4 regions of the Serratia sp. YWN4 genome follow, and region 4 is predicted to be linked to each of the others. Evidence: predicted binding sites of a transcription regulator. Region 4 holds the regulator's gene; each other region holds the start of a gene.

The links. Region 4 encodes PurR, which represses purine synthesis genes. Its sites were predicted from a motif close to CANGCAAACGTTTGCNTG; they were not measured.
Region 1: purE (5-(carboxyamino)imidazole ribonucleotide mutase) is a predicted target of PurR. The motif match lies at 1,659-1,676, and genes of this name have one in related genera.
Region 2: rfaQ (putative lipopolysaccharide heptosyltransferase III) is a predicted target of PurR. The motif match lies at 2,080-2,097, and genes of this name have one in related genera.
Region 3: glyA (serine hydroxymethyltransferase) is a predicted target of PurR. The motif match lies at 2,116-2,133, and genes of this name have one in related genera.

What each region holds. Positions count from the first base shown of each region.
Region 1 is NZ_CM147696.1:1,385,635-1,389,850, forward strand. Features, by position in the region: gene purK (5-(carboxyamino)imidazole ribonucleotide synthase) at 1-1,057, opposite strand, end outside; gene purE (5-(carboxyamino)imidazole ribonucleotide mutase) at 1,054-1,578, opposite strand; gene ACX9GT_RS06440 (UDP-2,3-diacylglucosamine diphosphatase) at 1,707-2,429, opposite strand; gene ppiB (peptidylprolyl isomerase B) at 2,440-2,934, opposite strand; gene cysS (cysteine--tRNA ligase) at 3,172-4,216, shown strand, end outside.
Region 2 is NZ_CM147696.1:1,743,817-1,748,032, reverse strand. Features, by position in the region: gene ACX9GT_RS08245 (O-antigen ligase family protein) at 1-750, opposite strand, end outside; gene rfaQ (putative lipopolysaccharide heptosyltransferase III) at 792-1,958, opposite strand; gene ompC (porin OmpC) at 2,540-3,640, shown strand; gene ACX9GT_RS08230 (GNAT family N-acetyltransferase) at 3,706-4,191, opposite strand; gene ACX9GT_RS08225 (GNAT family N-acetyltransferase) at 4,215-4,216, opposite strand, start outside.
Region 3 is NZ_CM147696.1:3,965,313-3,969,528, reverse strand. Features, by position in the region: gene ACX9GT_RS18595 (c-type cytochrome) at 1-697, shown strand, start outside; gene hmpA (NO-inducible flavohemoprotein) at 740-1,930, opposite strand; gene glyA (serine hydroxymethyltransferase) at 2,237-3,490, shown strand; gene ACX9GT_RS18580 (3-phenylpropionate MFS transporter) at 3,651-4,216, shown strand, end outside.
Region 4 is NZ_CM147696.1:2,600,658-2,604,873, forward strand. Features, by position in the region: gene punC (purine nucleoside transporter PunC) at 1-623, opposite strand, end outside; gene punR (DNA-binding transcriptional activator PunR) at 737-1,663, shown strand; gene purR (HTH-type transcriptional repressor PurR) at 1,644-2,669, opposite strand; gene cydH (cytochrome bd-I oxidase subunit CydH) at 2,992-3,081, shown strand; gene ACX9GT_RS12420 (IS1182 family transposase) at 3,168-4,216, opposite strand, start outside.

The DNA of each region.
Region 1 (4,216 bases), 1.2 Mb from region 4:
TTTGTTGCGCCCAGGCCAAACCACTTTGGTATTCGGCTGGCAGCAAGGGTGCCAAGGCTTGCAATGCCTGCTGTAACGATGCGGCATCGGGATCGTTGAGATTCAAGTGCCCAACCTTGCGGCCTGCGCGCACCTCTTTCTCATACCAGTGCAGATGCACCAGCGGCAGAGCCAGCCATTGCAGATTCACCGCCGTGCCAATCAGGTTGACCATCACCGACGGCGTATTGACCACCGGCGTGGGCAGTGGCAAATCAAGAATGGCACGTAAATGCAGTTCAAACTGGCTGATCGATGAACCGTTCTGCGTCCAATGCCCGCTGTTGTGTACCCGTGGTGCCAGTTCGTTGATCAACAGGCGATCGCCGACGATAAAGCACTCCATCGCCATCACGCCAACGTAGTTCAATTCATTGAGGATCGCCGACAGCATCTGCTCAGCCTGCTGCTGCAACGCCGGGTTTGGCTGCGGCAGAACCACGCTGGTGCGCAGGATGCCGTCTTCATGCAGATTGTGGGTCAACGGATAGAACACCGACCGGCCATCATGGCCGCGCGCGCCCACCAGAGACACTTCGCCAGAGAAATTGATCCCCTGTTCGACAATACATTCGCCGTAAGCATCGGCCGGTAACTGGTTTTGCTGGCCTGGGCGTAAACGCCACTGCCCACGACCATCGTAACCGCCGACGCGGCGTTTAACGATCGCCAATTCACCCAAATTGGCAAACACCTGTGGCCATTGATCGCTGCTTGCCAGCAGTTGCCACGGGGCGGTAGCCAGATTAAGTTGATCGAGCAGTTGTTTTTGCGTCAGGCGATCGGCCAAACGTGGGAAAATATCGCGGTTGACGAAGTTGCTGTGGGTGGCGAGTTCGCGCGTTAGCGCGGTTTCTGGCCAGCGTTCGATCTCGGCGGTGATCACGCTGTTCTGATAGGGTACCGCTTCCGGTTCGGCGTCGATGCCTACCGGATAAACCGCAATCCCCAGTGGTTCGCCAGCCTGACGCAGCATGCGCCCCAGTTGGCCATTACCCAGTACGCAAACCGGCTTCATGCTTCCTCCCGCGGGTCTGGGTTATTCAGCACATCGTCAGTTTGCGCTTGACGCCAGGCGGCTAAACGCTGTGCCAGTGCTGCGTCGTGCAATGCCAGGATTTGCGCCGCCAACAAGCCAGCATTCGCCGCACCGGCTTTACCAATCGCCAGCGTGCCGACGGGAATGCCGCGTGGCATCTGCACTATCGAATACAGGCTGTCGACGCCGCTCAACGCGGCGCTTTGTACTGGAACACCCAGCACCGGAACCAGCGTTTTCGCCGCCAGCATGCCCGGCAGATGCGCTGCACCACCGGCACCGGCGATGATCACATCCAAACCCTTGGCGCTCGCCTGTTCGGCAAAGCTGAACAGTTTGTCTGGCGTGCGATGGGCGGAGACGACTTCGACATGGAACGGGACATCGAGCATAGTCAGGACTTCGGCCGCAAACTGCATGGTGGCCCAGTCACTTTTTGATCCCATTACAATTGCGATTTTAACCTCAGCATTGGTGGCTGAAGCAGCGTTGGCTCCCATGTGGGTATGGCTCCTGTCGTTGTACAGATGTCGGCCCGGCAGGCCGGATGAGGGCCTAGAGCATATCATGAGTGTATGGCGAGGAAAACGGTTGCGTCGTGGGTTTTGCCGTCAAAAGTACCGAATTGTCAGAAAGGGAATGCGATCAGTTCAACGGCTTCTGGCGTCACTTTAATCATTGAACCTTCCACATGCCAGGCTCCTAGCACCGCACGCTGGGCCTTGCCCGTACTCAGCGTAAGCGGATGGATCGCTGGGCGATGGGTGTGCCCGTGGATCAGCCAGTGTACGTTGTGGTGCAGCATCGCTTGCTCAACGGCCTGTGGATTAACGTCCATGATCGCTTCAGACTTATACTGATTGGTTTGTTGGCTGCGCGCGCGCATTTTGGCGGCGATATTCAGACGCCAGCGCAACGGCAGAACCAGAAACAGCTTCTGGATCCAGGTGTTATGCACTTTACGGCGGAATTCCTGATACGCTTGATCGTCGGTACACAAAGTATCGCCGTGCATGATCAGGATTCTGCGGCCATACAGCTCAACCACCTGTTGTTCCGGCAGCAGGATCATGCCGCTGGCCTGGGCGAAACGCTCGCCGAGCAAGAAATCGCGGTTGCCGTGGATAAAGTAGCAGGGGGTGCCAGCCAATTGCAGCGCTTTTAACGCCGCGGCGATTTCACCGTGCAAAGGTTCAGGATCGTCGTCACCAATCCAGGCTTCGAACAGATCGCCCAGAATGTATAACGCATCGGCGTGAACGGCTTCACGCTGCAAAAAACGCAGAAAACCGGCAGTGATTGCCGGTTCCTGTGCGCATAGATGCAAATCTGCGATAAACAGTGTGCTCATGCGGCGGCGATTACTCGCTGATGGTAACGCTGGTGATCACCACATCTTCCACCGGCACGTCCTGGTGCATGCCGCTGCGGCCGGTTTTCACGCCTTTGATTTTGTCGACCACGTCCAGGCCTTCTGCCACTTCGGCGAACACGCAGTAACCCCAACCCTGGGCGTTTTCGCCACGGAAGTTCAGGAAGTCGTTATCCACCACGTTGATAAAGAACTGTGCGGTAGCAGAGTGTGGATCGTTGGTACGCGCCATCGCCAAGGTGCCACGAGTGTTTTTCAGGCCGTTGTTGGCTTCGTTTTTGATGGTGGCTTTGGTGTCTTTCTGACGCATGCCAGCTTCAAAACCACCGCCCTGCACCATAAAGCCGTTAATCACACGGTGGAAGATGGTGTTGTCGTAAAAACCTTCACGGCAGTAGCTCAGGAAGTTTTCAACGGTAACCGGCGCTTGCTCAGCGAAGGTTTTGATAACGATGTCGCCGTGATTGGTGTGGAAAGTAACCATAGTTTAGTCCTAACAAGATGAAGTGAGATTTCACATCTGAGGTGAACGATCAGACCGGCTTTATAACATATCTCAATGAGTGAGTCAGCAATCGAACCCATGGGCGGAACTCTGATTTTATGCCGCTTTCTGTCGCTGAAATCAGCAATCCTTGGGCTTAACCTTGCATTAGCTCAGCCTTTCGGGTTTCAATACGTGGGTTAACCCGATCAACATTGCACACCACGGAATACCCTGATGCTAAAGATCTTCAATACCCTGAGTCGTCAAAAAGAGGAATTCAAGCCTATTCATGCCGGTAACGTGGGCATGTACGTGTGCGGGGTAACCATTTATGACCTGTGTCACATCGGCCATGGGCGTACCTTTGTGGCTTTCGACGTGGTGGCGCGCTACCTGCGTTATCTCGGCTATTCGCTCAACTATGTGCGCAACGTCACCGATGTGGACGATAAAATTATCCGCCGCGCGGCAGAGAACGGCGAAACCTGCGATCAACTGACCACGCGGATGCTGGCAGAGATGCATGCGGATTTTGATTCGCTGCTGATCGAGCGCCCGGATCTGGAACCGCGCGCTACGCACCACATCCATGAAATTATCGAGATCACCCAGCGTTTGATCGCGCGCGATCACGCGTATGTCGCCAGCAACGGCGATGTGATGTTCTCTATCGACAGCGATCCAGACTACGGCTTGCTGTCGCGTCAGGATCTGGAGCAGTTGCAGGCCGGGGCGCGTGTTGAAGTGGATGACGTGAAACGCAACCCGATGGACTTTGTGCTGTGGAAAATGTCCAAACCGGGCGAACCAAGCTGGGAATCCCCGTGGGGCGCTGGCCGCCCAGGCTGGCACATTGAGTGTTCGGCGATGAACGGCAAACAGCTTGGCACCCATTTCGATATTCACGGTGGCGGTTCCGATCTGATGTTCCCGCACCATGAGAACGAAATCGCCCAGTCCAGCTGTGCGCATGACGGCCCGTACGTCAATTACTGGATGCACTCCGGTATGGTGATGATCGATAAAGAGAAGATGTCCAAGTCATTGAACAACTTCTTCACCATTCGCGACGTGCTGGCCTATTACGACGCAGAAACCGTGCGTTACTTCCTGATGTCTGGCCACTATCGCAGCCAGTTGAACTACAGCGAAGATAACCTGAAGCAGGCGCGTGCCTCTCTGGAGCGTTTATACACCGCGCTGCGCGGCACCGATGTTAATGTGCAGCCTGCCGGTGGTGAAGCCTTTGAAGCCCGCTTCCGCGAAGCGATGGACGATG
Region 2 (4,216 bases), 860 kb from region 4:
CGTAGCACGATTCGGTATCAGAACCAGAGCCAGGGCAACCAGCAGACAACACACGAAAACCCCGATACGTTGCCAGCGGGGTAACGTCAACAACAGCCAAAGCCCCACACCGACCAACAGCGCCACGTAACCGGTACGCCCTTGCACCATCAGCAACACATTGGCCGTCGCCAACCCAACCAGTACCGCGTATCCCGCGCGTTTCAGGCCAGATTGCGTAAACGCACGAGACAGCCACAGCAAAGCAGCGAACGCCATAAATACGTTTTGGGTTATTTGCAGTTTGAAAACCGTAGGGTTCAATGGATCAAGGCCGCCCAGCGTGACATGCCCGACACCCGACGTCAGACTGACGGCCAGTATCACAGCATTGGCCAGCAAGAATCCGTTGATAAACCGGGTAAGTAACCGAAAGTCAGTCAGGAAGAACAGCGACAACGGCAGCACATATAGCAGCTTTTGATATTTACCGACCATCTTCGGGCCATAGTCATGATGCTGGGTCAGCAACGAGAGGGCCAGCAGGGCAAACATCAAGGCAGGCAACCAGATCAACGGGTGTTTGAGCAATGGCATCACATGGCGAAAATCCCGTTGCCACAGTAAGCAGACCACGACCAGCCCCAACGCGATATTCATCAGTGCGTTGGAGGTTGGCAAAGAGGTACCGAGTAAAAATGCGGTGAAGCTAAACAACCGAAAACGGCCTAGGGTGAAGGGGGATGCAGAAAACAGGTTTGTCGATGACATGGCGATAGACTTATATCAGAGTGGATTGAGCACGGTGTCGGTCACTGTGCAGCAGACGCTGTGGCCGAGTTCACGAGTTGATGATCAATGGCACGGATGACCGCCTCAACCGGGATAGCCTCCAGATAGCGTTCCGGGGTATCGGTGTCTATCTCGTCAGGCATGGGTAACGGGCGATAATCTCCTGCCCACAATAGGGTATATGGAGCCTGCCAGGGCGACCACTGCGCTAAGTTACTGGGGCCGAACAAGACGACTGAGGGGATTTGCAGGGCCGCCGCCATGTGCATCGGCACCGAATCCACACCGATAAACAGCTTCGCCCGATCCATCAACGCCGCAAGCTCCGGTAAGTCCAGTCGGCCCGCCAAGTTGGCCACCCGTTGCAACTGGGTACACCCCGCCAGAATGGCGGCAACCATGGCGATTTCATCCGCAGAGCGCCCTCCGGTCAGCACCACAGTTTCCCCCCTGGCGGTGAGGTGGTTGATAACCTGCGTGAATCCCAAAATCGACCAGGTCTTGAACGCCCAGCGGGCAGTGGGTTGGATCAGCACAAAGTTCGTCAAAGGATAACGCTGGCTGAGCCTGTCAACCTCATCAATATCGCACTGCCGGTAAGCCTGCTTCACTCGGGTTATCAGGGTAGGTAAGGCCAACGGTACCAGAATATCGAGATTATTCAGCACGGTATGCTGTTGTTTATGCCCATCAACCTCCACCAGCAGGGAATGGCAGGCACGCCACAACCGGTTGTGGCGTGTGGGATAACGAAAGCCCAGACTGAAGGTCGGTTTCAGAAAACGACAATACAAGGCCGCCCGCCACTGGTCGGACAGATTGATGATCAGGTCATAGCGAGCGCTACGTAGGCTGTTCCACAGGGCGTGTTCACCACGATATTGTACCTTGCAGCTTTGGTGTTTAAGACTGCGATCTACGGTATAAGCCAGGTAAACATCCCGATTACCCGCCAGCATCGCTTCCGTGCCGTCATACACCAAGACGTCAATCAGCGCATTGGGGTAATTGACCCGCAACGTTCTGAGCAGAGGTGTGGTCAGCAGGACATCGCCAAAATGACGCAACTTGATAACCAGGATGCGCTGTACCTGCTCACGATGCAGCAACAGATTGGGGAGTCGACTGTCAGGTAACAGGGCTTGGCAAGCCCCCGTCGATAAGGTTGAAGATGGGGTTATCGTCATATTTCGTTGTCCTGGAACAATACAGAAGCCTCCTTTTTTCACGGATATCGAGACAACCCTCACTCGTAGGCAATACGGTTGGCCTATCTCCGCAAAACAGCGTGAAGAGTCATCAGTTCGGCAGGCACCTCGTCGCCTGCGTATTTCACTGCGTTAGCATGCTACATCTATCGATAATACAGATCAATAAATCAATATTGATCGTTATAATCAACCAAAAGCATGGTTCAATCAAACCGTATTGATCGTTTTTATCTATCAAAAATCATATCAGCATCACTGAAATGGCATAACAGGAGGGAGAAGGGAAGCACCTGTAGCAGGCGGTGCAGTATCAGTCGATAATTGGCGTAATAGGCAAGATCGGCACCGGTAAATCCAGTCTGGAAGTGGTTAACCTTAACCGAAACAGCATTAACCCAACACATTATTTCCCCCTGCCATACAGATATAAATAATCTGTCATAAATAGATCACACAACTACGGTAAAAATGCTGCGTTGCGAACGATCAGGCAGCACATTAAAGCCGTAACACAACTGATGATAAGCGTCTTTCAATCATATAAAGCAGGGAAAACCATGAAACCTAATCTTCTTGCCGTTATTATTCCGGCACTTTTAATTGCTCAGGCCGCACAGGCAGCAGAAATCTACAATAAAGACGGCAATAAGCTTGATTTTTATGGTCGTGTAAAAGCACTGCATTATTTTTCTGATGATACCGGTAGCGACGGTGATAAAACTTACGTCCGTATCGGTTTTAAAGGTGCGACACAAATTAACGATCTGCTGACCGGCTATGGCCAGTGGGAATATCAGATTGCGGCCAACCACAGCGAAGCTGATGGCACAAGAGACACCAGAACCCGCCTCGGTTTTGCCGGTCTGAAAATGAAAGATTTTGGCTCGTTTGATTATGGCCGTAACTACGGCGTCATTTATGATGTCGGCTCATTTACCGACATGTTGCCGGAGTTTGGTGCAGACTCCTTTATCAAGACCGACAACTTTATGACCGGCCGAACTACCGGCGTGGCAACCTACCGTAACAGCAACTTCTTTGGTATGGTCGATGGCCTGAAGTTTGCTTTGCAATATCAGGGGAAAAACGAGAACGATCGCGGCGATAACCTCAGCAAAGCCAATGGTGATGGTTTCGGTCTGTCTTCCAGCTATGAAATCATTGATGGCCTGACTTTTGGTGCTGCCTATGCAGCCTCTAACCGAACCGAAGGCCAGAAGTTGAGCAGTTACGGTAAGGGTGAAAAGGCTGAAATCTGGGCAACCGGGGTGAAGTATGATGCCAACAGCGTCTATCTGGCGGCCAACTATGCCGAAACCCATAACCTGACGGCGATTTCAGGTACCGCAACCATTAATAATGCGGCCAGCAAAGTGAGTGGTTTTGCCAATAAAACCCAGAACGTGGAACTGGTTGCCCAATATCAATTTGATTTTGGCCTGCGCCCATCGCTGGCTTACGTACAGTCCAAAGCTAAAGATATTGAAAATATCGGCGATACCGATCTGGTAAAATATTTTGATGTCGGGAGCTATTACTACTTCAATAAAAACATGTCCACCTATGTGGATTATAAAATCAATCGGCTCAACAGCGATAATAAGCTGGGGCTGAAAACGGATAACGTGATCGCTGTGGCTCTGACCTATCAGTTTTAATATGTAACCACCACTGCAAATTTCTCTTATTGAATTACTTTACCGGGCTGCTGCGCCCGGTTTTTTCATGACAGTGTTTTCTGCCAGAATAAAGCACGCCCCGTCGTTTCCTGTAATTGATAACCGGCAAAACCAAATTTACGATAGCTGGCTTGCGCCACTGCATTCCCCTCCAGCACTTCCAGCGTGATCTTGCAACAGCCACGCTGGCGCGCTTCAACCTCTACCGCCGCTAGCAGATGCTGGCTGATGCCCAAACCACGAAAAGCAGAGGCAACCGCCAGATCGTGAATATTCAGCAACGGCTGGCAACTGAAGGTGGAAAAACCTTCAAAACAGTTGGCCAACCCGGCTCCATTACCCTCCACCAACGCCAGCAGCGTCAGGGCAAACGGCCGTTTTGCCAGTTCAGCCACCAGATGGGTACGGGCATAATCACTTAGCGGTTCCGCGCCCCCCATAGGATCACGGGCATAATGATCCAACAGTTCGATAATTAACCCTGCGTGCTGCGGGTTACCATAGTCAGCCCTTATGACTTCAATGTTCATTCCCTGCCCTTAAATCGTCAGCATC
Region 3 (4,216 bases), 1.4 Mb from region 4:
CGCCGAGTGGAATCGCGGTGCTTATCTGGTGCAGGGGCTAGGCCATTGCGGCAGTTGCCACACGCCACGCGGTTGGGCCATGCAGGAAAAAGGGCTGGACGATAAAACGCCGGAGTTCCTGAGCGGAGCAGAACTGGACGGCTGGTATGCGCCGGGCATACGCGGGTTGCAGCAGGATGAAGTGTTCTCCCTGCTGAAAAGCGGGCGCAGCCAACATGCGGCGGTGGCCGGGCCAATGAGCGAGGTGGTGGTTCACAGTACTCAATATTTCAGCGATGCCGATCTGAACAGCATTGCGCTATACCTGCATAGCCTGACGGCGGCAGCATCGCAAACGGCTAGGGTGCCGTTTGCCGCGCTCAGCACCCTGGAAGCTGGCAGGCAGACCTATGCCACCTATTGCTCAACCTGCCATGGTGACGCAGGGCGGGGCAGTGATCATGTAATTCCTGCCTTGGCAGGCAACTTGACGGTGACGGCAGAGAATCCGCTGACTGCGCTGCGAGTGGTGCTGGAAGGCGCACATACCCCAATTACCCAGCAGGGAACGACTGTGATCATGCCGGGCTATGGTTGGGTGCTGACCGATTCGGACGCTGCGGAGTTGATGAGTTATATCCGTGGCAGTTGGGGAAATCAGGCTGCGCCAGTTACGGCTGAGCAGGTTAAGGCGGCCCGTGCGTTGAAGGCACAGTAAAACAAGCAGGGTGCGGTTTGGTTTGTGCCGCACCCTGTACTCTTACAGCACCTTATGTGGGCCAAAGCATTCGTAGTGGATACGCTCGGCTGCCACACCCATCGCCAGCAACTGCTGGGCAATAAACTGCATAAACGGCACCGGGCCACAGAAGTAGTAATGCATCTGCGGGTTATTCAAGGTGGCACGCAGTGTGCTGAGATCCATCAGGCCACGGCGGTGGTAATCACGCTCTGCCACATCATCTGCACCAGGTTCCCGATACCAGACATGGCGGCTCAGGTTTGGCATGCGCTCGGCGATCTCCGCTACTTCGTCGGCAAAGGCATGAACCGCGCCGTTCTCTGCGGCATGCAGCCAATGAATCTCGCCCTGATGCTGATTTTTGTGCAGGCTATTGAGCATGCCCAGCATCGGGGTCTGGCCAACGCCAGCGGAAATCAGCGCCACCGGCGTGGTGGGCTCAACTTCCAGGAAGAAATCACCGTGTGGCGGCGCGATATGAATGATGTCACCTTCTTTGGCCTGCTGGTGCAGGAAGTTGGAAACCGCGCCCTGATCCTCACGTTTTACCGCGATACGGTAATATTCGCCGTTTGGCGCAGCGGTCAGTGAATACTGGCGTATTTCCTGATGTTCCAGGCTGGCATCGTTGATATACACCGCCAGATACTGACCCGGTTTGAAATCTGCCACCTTGCCACCGTCTACCGGTGCCAACATGAAGCTGCAAATCACCTCACTTTCCGGCTGCTTTTTGACGATGCGGAATGCACGCAGATCGCGCCAGCCGCCGTTGCTGTTTTCACTTTCCTGGTAGATCTGGCCTTCGCGCTGGATAAAAACGTTCGCCAATACGCCATAGGCTTTGCCCCAGGCGTCCAGCACTTCCTGGCCGGGGCTGAGCATTTCGTCCAACGTTGCCAGCAGATGGCTGCCGACAATCTGATACTGATCCGGCTGAATGTTGAAGCTGGCATGCTTCTGCGCAATGCGCTCTACCGCTGGCAGCAGTGCCGCCAGATTTTCCAGGTTGCTGGCGTAGGCGCAGATGGCATCAAACAAAGCCTGGCGCTGATCGCCGTTGCGCTGATTGCTCATATTGAAAATATCTTTCAATTCAGGGTGATGGGAGAACATACGATCGTAGAAGTGGGCGGTGAGTTTCGGGCCGGTTGCGACAAGTAGAGGGATGGTGGATTTTACGGTGGCGATGGTTTGGCTATCCAGCATGGAATCGCTCCTTGGGGTGATTTTAAATGATGCATTTTAAATGCATGTTATTGGTTTCAACCAGGCTTGTAAATACCCGTGTTTATCGGCGATTCACCGAACATGAAAAAACCGCACAATCATGATGAGTAAAAGTCCGTTGCCAATAAAGGGGTATTTAGTGGCGCAAAGCCTTGTGCCGCCTAAAGCCAATCGTTTGCGTAAAAACCTCTGTCAAGACCTATCCTCGGTGGGGGGAAACAGTTTACACTGTTGCCCAGAACCCAAACGGGTAGTTATTTGGTGATTTAAGTCAGGAGATGCCGGATGTTAAAGCGTGAAATGAACATTGCTGATTATGATGCCGAACTGTGGGCAGCCATGGAGCAGGAAGTGGTGCGTCAGGAAGAGCATATTGAGCTGATTGCGTCTGAGAACTACACCAGCCCGCGCGTGATGCAGGCTCAGGGTTCCCAACTGACCAACAAATACGCAGAAGGCTATCCGGGCAAGCGCTATTACGGCGGTTGCGAATATGTGGATATCGTTGAGCAACTGGCGATCGATCGTGCCAAAGCGCTGTTCGGCGCAGATTATGCCAACGTCCAGCCGCACTCCGGCTCACAAGCTAACTTTGCGGTTTACACCGCGCTGCTGCAACCGGGCGACACCATTCTGGGGATGAACCTGGCACACGGTGGCCACCTGACTCACGGTTCACCGGTTAACCTGTCCGGCAAACTGTATAACGTGGTGCCTTACGGCATCGACGAAAAAGGGCAGATCGACTATGACGATCTGGCCAAGCAGGCGCAGACTCACAAGCCAAAAATGATCATCGGTGGCTTCTCCGCGTTCTCCGGCATTGTTGACTGGGCAAAAATGCGTGAAATCGCCGACAGCATCGGTGCTTACCTGTTTGTGGATATGGCGCACGTTGCTGGCCTGATCGCGGCCGATGTCTACCCTAACCCGGTTCCTCACGCGCATGTTGTGACCACTACGACCCATAAAACCCTGGCGGGCCCGCGTGGCGGCCTGATCCTGGCGAAGGGCGGTGATGAAGAGTTCTACAAGAAGCTGAACTCTGCGGTGTTCCCTGGCGGCCAGGGCGGCCCGCTGATGCACGTGATCGCTGGTAAAGCGGTAGCGCTGAAAGAAGCGATGGAGCCTGAGTTCAAGGTGTACCAGCAGAAAGTGGCAACCAACGCTAAAGCGATGGTAGAAGTATTCCTGGCACGTGGCTACAAAGTGGTTTCCGGTGGTACCCATAACCACCTGTTCCTGCTGGATCTGGTGGACAAAAACCTGACCGGTAAAGAAGCCGATGCCGCGCTGGGCCGTGCCAATATCACCGTTAACAAAAACAGCGTGCCAAACGATCCGAAGAGCCCATTTGTGACTTCCGGTATCCGTATCGGTACTCCTGCGGTAACCCGCCGCGGCTTCCAAGAAGCCGATGTGCGTGAGTTGGCTGGTTGGATTTGCGACGTGCTGGACAATATCAACGACGAAGCCACCATCGAACGCACCAAGAAGAAAGTGCTCGATATCTGTGCGCGTCTGCCGGTTTACGCATAATTACGCTGAGCTGCATACTGAGAAACCCGCTGCGGCGGGTTTTTTTACGCTTATTGCCAGCAAACTGTGAACTACTTTGCACTCCAATCCTTTGAGGGTGAATGAGGATTGCTACAGTGTGTGAGCTCTGTCAAAGTATCGCCCTCACCCCGGAGGGAACATGGTTCTGCAATCAACGCGTTGGCTCGCTATCAGCTATTTCACTTATTTCTTCTCTTATGGCATTTTTCTTCCGTTCTGGAGTGTCTGGCTAAAAGGTGAGGGCATCCCGCCGGAAACTATCGGCATTTTGCTGGGGGCTGGGCTGGTGGCTCGTTTCCTGGGGAGCCTGCTGATTGCACCGCGCGTCAAGGATCCTTCCCATTTAGTCACCGCACTGCGCCTTTTAGCCCTGCTGACGCTGGCATTCGCCATTGGCTTCTGTTTTGGTAACGGCTGGGCCTGGCTGATGCTGGTGATTGCCGGTTTCAACCTGTTCTTCTCACCGCTGGTACCCTTGACCGATGCGCTGGCAGCTACCTGGCAGCGGCAGATCACGCTGGATTATGGTCGGGTGCGGCTGTGGGGATCGCTGGCCTTTGTGATCGGTTCGGCGCTGACCGGCAAGCTGGTGTCCGTTTGGGGTCATAATGCGATTTTGTACAGCTTGCTGCTCAGCCTGTTGGTAATGTTGCTGGGGATGCTGCTGAAACCCAGCGTGATGCCGCAGGGTGAGGTGCGTGCCCA
Region 4 (4,216 bases):
CGAGACTTCAGGATTTGCAGGAAACTGAGGCCGGGCTTTTTATCGGCAGAAGGTACGATTCTGGCCGTCTCTTTCAGCAGCAGGGTTGGGACGAACAACAAGGCAGCGATACCCAGCAGCACCGCAAAGATCGCTCGCCAACCCAGGTGATTCAGCAGCCAGGCACCGATCAGCGGGGCCAATGCTGGGGAAAGTGCAACCAATGGCATGATAGTGGCGAAAATACGGTTAACTTTGCCATCGCGATAGCGATCCACCACGATGGCCTGCCAGGTTACGGCGGCAGAGCAGACTCCAATTGCCTGGATGAAACGCAATGACCACAATTGAACGGCATTTTGCACCCATAGCATCCCCAGGCAGCCGAAAGCAAACAACGCCAGGCCAAACAACAGAACTGGCTTGCGGCCCAGCTTATCGGAAAGCGGCCCCCACACCAGTTGGGCAAAGGCGAAACCAGCCAGAAAGATACTCAGGCTGGCGCTGATGGCACTGGCGGAGATTTGCAAATCCTGTTGCATGGCACCAAAGGCGGGCAGATACATATCGGTGGCCAGATAACCCAGCATACTCAGGCCAGCGAGATAAAACATAAATCCAAAATTTTGCATGGTATTTCTCATTAATATTTCTTATTGCAGGTTTTTTAGCGCCGGCCAGTGTATCCGGCTGGATCTCTGCTTGTGAAACGGTAATATTTGCTAAGTGCTATTAAAAAAATTGAAGGCAAAAAGAGATGTGGTCTGAATATTCACTCGATGTGGTTGATGCGGTAGCGCGCACCGGCAGTTTCAGTGCGGCAGCACAGGAGTTGCACCGTGTGCCGTCTGCGGTGAGTTATACCGTGCGACAATTGGAGCAATGGTTGGCGGTGCCGCTGTTTGAACGCCGTCATCGTGATGTGGAATTGACGCCTGCCGGGGCGCTGTTTGTAAAAGAAGCGCGTACTGTTATCAAAAAAATGCTTGATACACGCCGTCAATGTCAGCAGGTGGCTAATGGCTGGCGCGGGCAGCTAAAAATCGCAGTGGATATTATTGTTAAGCCGCAGCGCAGCCGCCAACTGGTAGTGGATTTTTATCGCCACTTCCCCGATGTGGAACTGATGGTGCAACCGGAAGTGTTTAACGGCGTGTGGGACGCGCTGGTGGATGGCCGGGCTGAGATGGCTATCGGGGCCACGCGCGCGGTGCCGGTGGGCGGTGGTTTTGCCTTTCGCGATATGGGCTTTATGAACTGGCTATGTGTGGTTAGCGCGTCACATCCGTTGGCCAGCCTGAGCGGTTTGCTGCGCAACGATCAACTGCGGCCTTATCCCTCTCTGTTGTTGGAAGATACTTCGCGCAACTTGCCCAAGCGAGTGACTTGGTCATTGGATAATCAGCGGCGGCTTACCGTGCCCGATTGGGTTTCCGCCGTAGACTGCTTGCGCAGCGGGTTGTGTGTTGGCATGGTACCAGCGCATCGCGTGCTGCCGTTAGTGCAAAGCGGGGAACTGGTAGCCTTGCAATTGCAGGAGCCGTTTCCCGCCAGTGCCTGCTGCCTGACCTGGCAGCAGAACGCACAATCACCGGCGATGGCTTGGCTACTGGAGTATTTGGGGGACAGTGAAACGCTCAACCAGGAGTGGCTGAGCGAAGAGACTAGCGGCGATAATCGATGAACGGGCCATCGGCCACGGAACGGCGCTCGATCAGTTTTGGATGCACTTCAATCACTTGGGACTCTTCACGCTTGCTGATAATGCGATCCAGCAGCATGGTGAAAGCCATTTCCCCCAGGCGCTCTTTCGGCTGGTGGATGGTGGTTAGCGCCGGGGTGAAATAGCGCGCGTTACGCACGTTATCGTAACCGATCACCGAAATATCCTGCGGGACGCGCAGCCCCAGTTCGTCGGCGGCACAAATCGCCCCCATTGCCATAATATCGCCCCCGCAGAATACCGCAGTAGGACGGTGCTTCTGCGACAGGATCTGGTGCATGGCCTTGTAACCCGAATCGGGTTCAAAATCCCCTTGGACGATCCACTCTTCACGCACCTCAACATTGGCCTCTTGCAGCGCCTTCAGGAACCCCTGATGGCGGCCGCCGCCGGTGTTGCGTGACAGTTGCCCTGGAATAGCGCCGATATCACGGTGGCCACGCTCCAGCAGATAACGACCAGCCAGATAACCGCCCTCAAAGGCGTTATCGATAATGGTGTCGGTAAAATCACCGCGTGCAGCACCCCAATCCATCACCACCATTGGGATATTGCGATAATCCTCCAGCATGCCCAGTAACTGATCTGGGTATTCCGAGCACATCACCAGCAGGCCATCAACACGCTTTTGCGCCAGCATCGCCAGATAGGCCTGCTGCTTGTCGAGATTATTGTGTGAGTTACAGAGGATCAGGGTATAGCCTTTGCTGTAGCAACTGTTCTCTACCGCTTCGATTACTTCAGCAAAGTAGGGCGCTTCACTCGAGGTCGCGAGCAAGCCGATCGATTTGGTGTGGTTAACCTTGAGGCTGCGTGCGACGGCGCTCGGGGAGTAGTGCAGATCTTTGATCGCAGCCCGAACGGCCTCTTTTGTTTCTTCGGCGACGAAACGCGTTTTATTGATGACGTGCGAAACGGTGGTAGTGGAAACGCCAGCGCGTTTGGCTACATCTTTAATCGTTGCCATCTAAAGAATGACTCCTGAACCCACAGGTTATGGTATGTGAGTATGATGTTAATCGTTTGCCTGCGTAGATCTCTCTCCAGATAAGCGGAAGCTGAGTTTTTAGTGCTGAGTTCGTAAGCCGCTTAAACAGGAGGGGCATTTTGCCGGTACGCAGTTGTGAACTGCGGATTCTGTCCCATATCGACGCAAAGTGGAAGATCTATTCGGCATTATAACGAGGGAAATGATAACAAGATTTTAGTCACGAACTGTGTGAAAATGATTTGACGCATTAATCATGTGGATTTTATGCTTAGTGAAGCCAATCTGATAGGGAGTCGTTATGGATACCGATTTGAAGATGTCATTGATTACCACCGTTTGTGCTTTGGCAATGATTATTGTTTTCGGTTTTATCGCCGCATTGAACTGATTCATACCAAGAAATAATAAAGGCGCAGCATGCTGCGCCTTCAGACTGCTGACTAACCCCACTTCTTCAGGTGGGGTTCTTCTTTTTTAGCGACCGCAGGTCGCGATCGCGATATTTTTCCATAACCCCGTCATTGGCGACTTCTGTTCGCCCAAGGCACCTTTCTGGCCTTCCCAAGACGCTTTCCACCACCGGTAAAGACAATAAAGAAGCGCCAGCAGCGCCATCTTTTTCATATTCTGCGCTGTGGCCGCCAGCAGGCACTGCATCTGCACTTTTGACAGTCCACGGAACCGCGCATACCGATGGCCATGGTGCTGTTTCGCATCCGCGAAGCTTCTCTCCACCGTCTCTTTGCGCCGCGCGTAGATTTTCTTGCCCCATTTCGTCAGCCGTAACCTGTTGGCTTCCTCTTTCGCCTCTTCCCACACATGCCGCGTTATCGTTTTCTGTGCCTTGCTGTTCTGCGTACATTGCTGCCTCTGCTCACAGCGCTGGCACACTGCCGGGTCTGAACGGTAATGCTGATAACCGTTACGGTCTGTCGTGCTATATATCAGCAATTCGCCTGCCGGGCACACATACACTTCCCGTGCCTCATCATACCTGAAGTGCTTTTTCTGGAACTCATTCTGACCTTTGTGCGGCCGCCGATAGCCGGGAACCAGCGCGATACCCATTTCCTGTGTCAGATGGCACACCGCGGCGGTGAAGTAACCCGCGTCCACACCCACCGCCACCGGCTCCAGACCGAAGCGCTCTACCTGCCGCTCAAGTCGCCCGATAAAGGGCTGGCTATCATGGACATTGCCCGGTGTCACATGCGTATCCAGGATGATGCCGTGCTTCCCGTCCACCGTGCGGTGGTCCAGATAGAAGAAGCCCTTCGGTTTGTTATCCCGGTGCATAAAGCCGCTTTCCGGGTCGGTGGTGCTGACTTTGGTGTTCTTAACGGCGACGCTTTCTGGCGTCTTTTTTACGGCGGGCAGCGGCTTTTTTTCGTGCTTCCTCCTGTCGGCCTCCACGGCAGCATCAAGCTGCTCCAGATATTCACTGACGCCCACCGGACGTTCTTCATTCACTGCCTTGCGAGGGTTGGCGTCAGCTTTCAGGTGGGTACTGTCGGTGTAAAGAA